2 regions of the Janthinobacterium salmonicoloratum genome follow, and region 1 is predicted to be linked to the other one. Evidence: predicted binding sites of a transcription regulator. Region 1 holds the regulator's gene; the other holds the start of a gene.

Region 1 (4,837 bases):
GTGTTTTTTGAACAAGAAACAGCGGCGCTGATGTTGATGTAATGACCAGCCGATCCGGAACCACCACTGATGCCGCAAGTCATGTGGGCAGGCTGAGTTTGCACGGTGATGTTGTAGTCGGTGCCATAGTCGATGCGCTTTTTAAAGGTAAACTCGGTCTTTCCGGATGGAACCGGGAGGGGCTCGCCGCCATTGGCCAGGATCAGGCCGTCGGTGTTCAAGTTGCTGATGGTGCCGCCGACCTCGTACGAGGCCTTGCCGCCGCAAGCGGCCAGTCCCAGGGTCAGCAGCAGCGCGGCGAGTGGGCGCAAGCAGGATAACTTCATGTATTTCTCCAAAAAATAGGTGACGAATCGCAAGGATTACTGCGGCGTGCAGTCAAGTGTGGCGGCGGTCGTGGCGGCAGAACCCATCGTGCCGACCGTATCGCTGCCGTCGGCACTCTTTGAACCCTGGAAGCGGCACGTCAGGCCCGTTGGCTGAGTCAGTATGGAAATACCGTATGCGGCGCCGTCAGCAACGCTTGTGAATTCGTAGGAGCTGACGCCAGCCAGTGGGCTGGTGCCGTTGGGACCCATCACCAGGCGCAAGCCGCCAGCGGTCAGGCCCGTGATCGTGCCGCTCAGCGGGTAGGAATTCGTCTTGCAGCTCACCGCGGCCGTGGTCACGGAGTAGCTCGATGCCTTGCCAACGCCATTGATCATGGTGCAAACGGCGCCCTTGGGCTGTTGCGCGATGGTGATATCGTAGCGGTCATCGTTCTTGACCAGCTTGGTGAAAACAACGGTGGACAGGCCCGCAGTAACCGGCAAGCGTTCCCCGTCATTCAAGAGAATCAGGCCATCCTTGGCCAGGCCGCTGACTTGGACTTGCAGATACAGGTTGCCGCCGCTGCCGCCGCAGGCTGCCAGTGTGGCGGCGCAAGCCGCCGCCAGCATCGAGCGCAGGTACAAATTTTTCATACATTCTCCAAAACGAATTAGGTTGGGTAGCGCAACGCGGACGCTGGCGCCGCATTGGAATGGCGCCTATTTTAGTCTATCTGGCAAGCTGGATGATCTTGCCTTGTATCACCCTGTAACAATTTTTCGCCGGGAAGCGCTGGCCCGGCCCCATTTCAGGGAGGCGCAGCCATGCCGACGGCGGCGATCGGTGCGACAATAGATGCACCCTGCGCACCGTGACGCAGCATCCCATTGATGAGTCCCATGTCCCTTGCCCCTGTCAAACCCGCCGTGCCGCCCAAGGCCATCCTGTTCGATCTCGACGATACCTTGTGGCCCATCGCGCCCGTGATTGCCGCCGCGGAAACCCTGCTGCACGACTGGCTGGCCACGCATGCGCCCAAGGTGGCGCAGCAGTTTTCCATCGAGGTGCTGCGCCAGCACCGTCTGGCCATGCTCAATGCGCAGCCGCATTTCCATGGCAACCTGATCGAGTTGCGCCGCGCGGGCTTGTTGGCCGCCTTCGAGGCTGCCGGCGAGGATGCCGCCCTGGTCGACGGGGCTATCCTGCAATTCCTGGCCGCACGCAACCGCGTCCAGCCGTATGACGACGTCTTGCCTGGCCTGGCCTGGATGCGCCAGCGCATGTTGGTCGGCTCGATCTCAAATGGCAATGCGGACCTTGAAATTATCGGCCTGGCGCAGCATTTCAAGGTATCGATTGCTGCCAGTGATTTTGGCGTGGCCAAGCCCGACGCCAGCATCTTCCTGGCCGCTTGCGCCGCGCTGGATGTGGCGCCCCATGAAGCCGTATATGTCGGTGACGACTTGTATTTCGACGTGACGGGAGCGCAGGGGGCGGGCATGCGTGCCGTCTGGATGAACCGCAAAGGCAGCGACGCGCACCTGGCCGCTGGTGTGCAGCCCGACGCCATCTGCGCCAACTTCGACGAGTTGCTGTTGTGGTTGCAGCAGCAACTGGAAGATTGATCGCCGCCGGACGGGCGAACGTGCATAATAGGTTCTGTTGATGCACGTTCGGCCGCTTTCGTTGCCGCTTGCTTAACAATATGCTTGTTTAAAGAATATTTGCTTACCTAAGACACCATGCAACTCGATACACGTGCCCAAACACTGCTGAAAGCCCTGGTCGAGCGATATATCGCCGACGGCCTGCCGGTCGGTTCGCGCGCCTTGTCGAAAATTTCCGGCCTGGATTTGTCGCCGGCCACGATCCGCAACATCATGGCCGACCTGGAAGAGCTCGGTTATGTGTCCAGCCCGCACACCTCGGCCGGACGCATACCGACACCGCGCGGCTACCGCATCTTTGTCGATACCTTGCTGACCGTCAGGCATCTGGACGAGCACCTGGTGGAGTCGCGCATGCGTCTGCAGACGCCGCAACCGCAAAAAACCATCGCCAACGCGGCGCAGATGCTGTCGTCGCTGTCGCAGTTTGCCGGTGTCGTGCTCAGTCCGCGCCGCGAATCCGTGTTCCAGCAAATTGAATTCCTGCGCTTGTCCGAAAAGCGCATCCTGCTCGTCATCGTCGCCCCCGGCGGCGACGTGCAGAACCGTTTATTGCTGACGGAGGCCGACTATACGCCGGCGCAGCTGGTGCAATCGGCCAATTACATCAACCAGAATTATGGCGGCCTGTCCTTCGATGCCGTACGCGTGCGCCTGCAGGGCGAATTGCGCCAGTTGCGCGACGATATGGGCAGCCTGATGCAGGCGGCCGTGGAAGCGGGCAGTGAAGCGATGGCCGACCATAGCGATGACATGGTGATTTCCGGCGAGCGCAACTTGCTCAGCGTGAGTGATCTGTCATCGAATATGCATTCGCTGCGCCAGATGTTCGACATGTTCGAGCAAAAAACGGGCTTGATGCAACTGCTCGACGTGTCGAGCAAGGCAACGGGCGTGCAGATATTCATCGGCGGCGAATCGAACCTGGTGCCGATGGATGAGATGAGCGTGGTGACGGCGCCGTATGAAGTCAACGGCAAGATCGTGGGAACATTGGGAGTGATCGGACCGACGCGCATGGCTTACGAGCGCGTCATCCCGATCGTCGATATCACGGCTAAATTATTGTCCAGCGCACTCAGCCATCATTGAGCGTGATGCCTGCCGCGCCAGCCGTCCCATGGGAACGGCCGGCGGAATGTGTCAGACGTCAGGCTGTTTTGTGCGGGCAAGCCGTCTTGATGCAGTTGCCGTAGATGGCCAAGGCGTGTTCGGCGATCTTGAAGCCGCGTTCTTCGGCTACTTTTTGCTGGCGGATTTCGATTTCTTCGTCGAAGAATTCTTCGACCCGGCCACAGTCGAGGCACACCAGGTGATCGTGGTGGGAGCCTTCGTTGAGCTCGAAAATCGCCTTGCCGGTTTCAAAATGGTTGCGGTTGAGCAAGCCTGCCTGTTCGAATTGCGTCAGAACGCGATAGACAGTTGCTAAACCGACATCCATATTGTCGGCCAGCAGAATCTTGTAGACGTCTTCCGCGGTCAGGTGGCGTACCGGGCTACTCTGGAAGATATCGAGTATCTTCAGCCGTGGCAGGGTGGCTTTCAGGCCGCTTGCCTTGAGATCACTAGGATTGTTACTCATGTTTGTTGCTCGTATGTGGGTCAGGTGCTTTATCATATAGCGTTTTGTCGGGGAGTGCCAAAATATGCTTTTTTGGCGGGCCGGTCACTCCTGGCGTTTTGTTCATCCAATTGAGGTCATTTATGCGCGTAACACCGGCTGTATTGCCATCTCTCTGGCACCGTATTTCATTTCGAGCACCAGTCGTGGCAGGCATGGTCTGTGTCGCGCTGGCCATGTCCGGCTGCGCCAGCCGTGGCATCCTTGGCGAAAAGCCGGCAGCGAGCCAAAAAGAAGGCAAGGAACTGGTTCCCGAACAGGGCGCACAAACGACCACCATTACGCCGCTGCAAAAATTCATGTGGTTTTTCTCGCCGTACCGTCCTGACATTCAACAAGGCAACTTTGTCTCCGAAGAGATGCTGGCCCAGTTGAAAGTAGGCATGACGCGCGACCAGGTGCGTTTCGTCCTCGGCACCTCGCTGCTGACCGATATCTTCCATGCCGACCGCTGGGATTACCCATTCCGCCTGGCCCGGGGCAGTGGCGAAACCACCAGCAGCCGCGTGGTTGTGTACTTCGGCAAGGATGGCAAGGTTGAACGTTTCGAAGGCGGCAACTTGCCGACGGAGAAAGAATACATCGACCGCATTGCCGGTCCGTCGCCGTTTGCCAAGGTTGCCAAGGCCGATGTGCCTGCCGCCGTCGTTCCATCGCCCGTGGCGCCGAGCGCCGTGCCGGTGCCAGCCGATGCCGCACCAGCCATCCCTGTTAGCAAGCCTGACGTTGCACCAGCACCCGCAACGGCGCCTGCCGCCGAGCCTGTACCCGCTGCCGAACCCACCAAATAAGTTGTTGTAAGAGAATAAAATGACTGAACTGAAAATTGCCATCGCTGGCGCCAGCGGCCGCATGGGCCATATCCTGATCGAAGCGGTCAGCAATGCGCCTGACGCCGTGCTGGCCGGCGCGCTCGACCGTGTTGGTTCGCCTTCCGTCGGCCAGGATGCCGCCGCTTTTCTCGGCAAGCCTGCCAGCGTGCTGATCGAATCCGATCTGGCCACCGGCCTGGCCGGCGCCGATTACCTGATCGACTTCACGCGTCCAGAAGGCACTTTGCAGCACCTGGCGTATTGCGCCGAGCACGGCATCAAGATGATCATCGGCACTACCGGTTTCGATGACGCGGGCAAGGCTGCCATTGCGGCCGCCGCCGAAAAGACGGCCATCATGTTCGCGCCGAACATGAGCGTGGGCGTGAACGTCACCATGAAGCTGCTGGAACTGGCCGCGAAAAGCC
Region 2 (4,837 bases), 730 kb from region 1:
GAAAATACCAGGTATGAGTGGCGCAGTGACTGGATCGCCAACTTCAGCAACGTCGATTTTGGTGCAGGCGCCAACCCTCAGTTTGGCGAGGCTCGGATTGAAGGAGGCCGCCTGATCGAAGCGCTGGTGCGCGTGTTGCCGAAGACGACCTCCTCGCCTGTCTGCAAGGCAGCCAAGGACAGGGACGAAGGTGTGCAAGCGCCCATCGACCTGGTCGGCCATTCGCTGGGAGGGGGCTTGGCGCAACATCTGGCGTATAGCAGCAATGCGTGCGATGTGCGCGCAACGGTTGCCTTTGATCCCAGCCCGGCAACCGGCTGGTTTTTCTTGCATTGGCGTAAGTGTGTGGTGACGAAGGACCCGAATATCTACCGTGTGTATCTTGATGGCGAGGCGCTGTCGTTTGTCCGCAAGATATCGACCAGATTCAATCAACCGCGTGATCACCGGCGCGACATCCGCATGACTTTTCCCGACGTCGATGTCGGGGCATTCGGGCGGCATAGCATGACTTTGTTGGCTGCCGGTATCAAGTATGCCGCGAACGGCCTGCCGCCCGATGACACGGAGAAGCGCATTGATTATGCGTCGGCCATCGTGTATCCGGAAAGCCTAGGCCAGAACTGAGGGCGCGCCAGGCGAAAAAAAAGCCACCTTCCGTAGAAGATGGCTATCGGGGTTACCGGGCAGGGGGCTGGCAGCTTTTGGTCTGCCTGTCCTGTACCGGCGTGTGCGGCCGCGCATGCCGTCGCCTGCGCGCGCGGCCGCCGGACATTACATCATACCGTCCATGCCGCCCATGCCGCCCATACCACCCATGCCGCCGCCCATGCCGCCGCCTGCTTTGTCGTCAGCGATTTCGCAGACCATGCAGTCGGTTGTCAGCATCAGCGAAGCGATCGAAGCGGCGTTTTGCAGCGCCGAACGGGTCACTTTGGCTGGGTCCAGGACGCCCATTTCAACCATGTCGCCATACGTGCCGTTGGCAGCGTTGTAGCCATAGTTGCCCGTGCCAGCCAGTACGGCTGCCACGACGACCGAAGCTTCTTCGCCAGCGTTTTGCACGATCATGCGCAGTGGCTCTTCCATTGCGCGCAGGACGATCTTGATACCGGCATCTTGATCAGGATTGTCGCCCTTGACCGTGATGTTGGCGCGTGCGCGCAGCAGGGCTACGCCGCCGCCTGGCACGATGCCTTCTTCCACGGCAGCGCGGGTTGCGTGCAGTGCATCTTCAACGCGGGCTTTTTTCTCTTTCATTTCGACTTCGGTGGCTGCGCCAACCTTGATCACGGCAACGCCGCCAGCCAGTTTGGCTACGCGCTCTTGCAGTTTTTCACGGTCGTAGTCCGAGGTCGCTTCTTCGATCTGTACACGCACTTGTTTCACGCGTGCTTCGATCGAGGCAGCTTCGCCGGCGCCATCGATGACGATGGTGTTTTCCTTGCCCACTTCGATGCGTTTCGCTTGGCCCAGTTCGGCCAGGGTCACTTTTTCCAGGGTCAGGCCGACTTCTTCAGCGATCACTTGGCCGCCGGTCAGGACAGCGATGTCTTCCAGCATGGCTTTGCGGCGGTCGCCGAAGCCAGGTGCTTTCACTGCGCAAGTTTTCAGGATGCCGCGGATGTTGTTCACAACCAGGGTCGCCAGCGCTTCGCCTTCGATGTCTTCCGCGATGATCAGCAGTGGACGGCCAGCTTTTGCGACTTGTTCCAGTACCGGCAGCAGGTCACGGATGTTCGAGATTTTCTTGTCGCACAGCAGGACGAATGGGCTGTCCAGTACGGCAACTTGTTTTTCTGGGTTGTTGATGAAGTATGGCGACAGGTAGCCGCGGTCGAACTGCATACCTTCAACGATGTCCAGCTCGTCGTTCAGCGACTTGCCGTCTTCCACCGTGATGACGCCTTCTTTGCCGACTTTTTCCATCGCTTCAGCGATACGCTCGCCGATCGAGTAGTCCGAGTTCGCCGAGATCGCGCCAACCTGGGCGATTTCCTTGGTCGTGGTGCAAGGACGGGCGATTTTCGCCAGTTCTTCGACGGTCGCAGCAACTGCCTTGTCGATACCGCGCTTCAGGTCCATCGGGTTCATGCCGGCGGCTACGAACTTCATGCCTTCGCGCACGATGGCTTGTGCCAGCACGGTCGCGGTGGTGGTGCCGTCGCCGGCGTTGTCGCTGGTGCGGGAAGCAACTTCCTTGACCATTTGCGCGCCCATGTTCATGAGCTTGTCTTTGAGTTCAACTTCTTTCGCTACCGATACACCATCCTTGGTGACGGTAGGGGCGCCGAACGAGCGCTCCAGGACCACGTTGCGGCCTTTCGGGCCAAGCGTTACTTTGACTGCGTTGGCGAGGATATTGACGCCTTCGACCATCTTGGCGCGCGCTGCGTCGCCGAATACTACTTCTTTAGCTGCCATGTTCAATTCTCCTGAGTTTCGGGATGTATCTGTCTACAACGTGGAAACAATTACTTGACGACGATCGCCATGATGTCTTCTTCGCGCATGACCAGCAGCTCATCGCCGTCAACTTTGACGGTTTGGCCGGCGTACTTGCCGAACAGGACGCGGTCGCCCACTTTGACATCCAGAGGACGCACTTTGCCGTCGTCGAGAATCTTGCCATTGCCTACGGCAAGGACTTCGCCTTGATCCGGTTTTTCAGCAGCTGCATCAGGAATGATGAGGCCGGACGCAGTTTTGGTTTCCTGGTCGAGGCGTTTGACGATGACGCGATCGTTCAATGGGCGCAGATTCATACAAAACTCCTTAAAGTTCAATGGATAAGTGTTGCTAAATGAATACATGCCTGGCACAGCGCCAGACGTGCTTTCAGTGACCGCCGTTGAAAGCAGCCCGCAACGGTCAAGCAAACCCCATGTCATCCTGTCCTTGCTTGTATCCGGCAGTGGTGCATCGCGGCGTCGCCCGCCGCGTAGCGTTCCCTGCAGTGGTCTGGCAAGCACCATCATTTCCTGAGGATTGCTACGAAAGAGTTTGTTAGCACTCTCTACTAACGAGTGCTAATTATAGGGACGGTAGGGGGCTTATTCAAGGGCTTATTCTCCGGAAAGATAAGCATAGACGTTCTGCGCAGCCTGCATTTACACAGGGTTTGCGCTGGCGCAAGCCAACTTCCCGGGCGTCAGCAACAGGCGCGACTCTAGCATGCCGTCCGGATGGGGGGCGTTCCTGTACGCACAGGAAACAGAGTTTCACTATGGAATTTGATAAGATGATTGTAATTGCATATCAATATCGCCACATATCACCACTTGCACGAGAAAGAACACCATGCCATTCCCGATTTCCCATCCCGCGCTGCGCCTGCTGGGCGCCACCGTCCTTGGCCTCGCCTGCCTGGGCAATGCCGCCGCGCAAACGCCCACCATCGTCGACGAGATCACCGTGGCGACCCTGACGCCGCTGGAAAAGAAAATGCTGCTTAACGACCTGTTCAACGATTTGAACAAGGATGACGACGACCAGGAAGCGCATGTATGGGACAACGGCGGCGACAGTGGCGTGCTGGTGAAAGTCACGTATAACTTCAGCAACTCCGGCATGACGGAACACAGCCTGAAGGCGCACGTCTGCCGCGACCTGAAATTCGTCGTCACGGCGGGCGGCAAGGCGCAGGACCTGAGCCGCCGCACCTGTTCGCAAAACAGCGGCAACTGGGATGTGCAGGGCAAGGACCCGGCGCCTGTCGTGTATCCGCCTTTCCTGTCCGACGTCACCATCGCCAAGCTCAATGCCAAGGAACAACAAGCCTTGCTGACGGCTGCCGTGCGCACTTTGAAAGATGAAGAGGATGGCAAGACGCGCCAGTGGAGCAACAAGGGCTTGGGCAATGCGGCACCGCTGGCAGTACACCTGACGCCTTCAGGGACGGACGCCAAACCTGGCAGCTACCGCCGTACTTGCCGCGACTTGACGATGGTGCTTGACGGCAAGGGCGGACAACAGACGCTGATACGCCGTTCTTGCGAAAACCGCTATGGCGGACTCGATATCGAACCCGATTACGTCGACGAGTAAAACGCTGCCATCGCGGCGGTGGCAGATGCGCGCACTTGGCGAAAAGCGTCGGAAAAATCGTGTATTGTCCGCCAACTGCCCTGCATTGATGTAAATATGTGTGACAGCGGCGTGATTCGATTGACGCCCATGGAGCGTCCGCCCTATAGTGGCGGGATGATTTCCGAATTCAACGAATTATCCGACAAAATAGGCCTGCTGGCCGAAATGACCCATGCGCTGCGTCGTGAAAACGCGCAACTGCGCAAGGACAATGCTGCGCTGGCCGCCGACAACGCGCAGTATGTGCAACGCATGCGCGAGGCGCAGGAGCGGGTGGAAGCGTTGCTGGAAAAAATTCCCGAACTGGTGCAAGCTGGCTTGGAGCAAGCCGCTTCGGAAGCGGGCGCCTATATTGCCGAGAACGAGAAGGAAGCGTAATGTCGCGTGTCGATGTCAATATCATGGGCCAGTCCTACAGCATGGTGTGTCGCGACGGCGAAGAGCGCGCACTGCGCGAAGCGGCGATCTATCTCGATAGCAAAATGAAAGCCATCCGCGACGCGGGCAAGGTCAAGGGTAACGACCGCATCGCCGTGCTGGCAGCGCTGGGCGTGGCCGCAGAATTCCTTTCCGTGAAGTCGCCGCAAGGCCCGCTGTCGGAATTGACGATACTGGAAGTGAAGCAGAAAATCTCGGCCATGCACACAGTATTGGATAGCGCGCTGACGCCCCAGGAAAACCTTTTTTAAGCGGACACGGTACGATTTTTCTTTGCGATGCGTGATCAAAGGAGTAAACTCTGGTCTAC

Evidence for each region. The regulator HrcA, encoded in region 1, represses chaperone genes, less so after heat shock. The targets are predictions, from matches to a motif close to TTAGCACTCNNNNNNNNNGAGTGCTAA.
Region 2: a site for HrcA is predicted at 3,007-3,033, ahead of groES (co-chaperone GroES). Genes of this name have one in related genera too.

The regions. Positions count from the first base shown of each region.
Region 1 is NZ_JBNYXV010000001.1:2,722,314-2,727,150, reverse strand. Features, by position in the region: gene ACQ4WY_RS12570 (hypothetical protein) at 1-326, opposite strand, end outside; gene ACQ4WY_RS12565 (hypothetical protein) at 363-962, opposite strand; gene ACQ4WY_RS12560 (HAD family hydrolase) at 1,209-1,934, shown strand; gene hrcA (heat-inducible transcriptional repressor HrcA) at 2,052-3,068, shown strand; gene fur (ferric iron uptake transcriptional regulator) at 3,127-3,558, opposite strand; gene ACQ4WY_RS12545 (outer membrane protein assembly factor BamE) at 3,753-4,388, shown strand; gene dapB (4-hydroxy-tetrahydrodipicolinate reductase) at 4,408-4,837, shown strand, end outside.
Region 2 is NZ_JBNYXV010000001.1:1,991,982-1,996,818, reverse strand. Features, by position in the region: gene ACQ4WY_RS09270 (alpha/beta hydrolase family protein) at 1-627, shown strand, start outside; gene groL (chaperonin GroEL) at 775-2,424, opposite strand; gene groES (co-chaperone GroES) at 2,475-2,765, opposite strand; gene ACQ4WY_RS09255 (hypothetical protein) at 3,301-4,047, shown strand; gene ACQ4WY_RS09250 (DUF904 domain-containing protein) at 4,204-4,467, shown strand; gene ACQ4WY_RS09245 (cell division protein ZapA) at 4,467-4,778, shown strand; RNA gene ssrS (6S RNA) at 4,833-4,837, shown strand, end outside.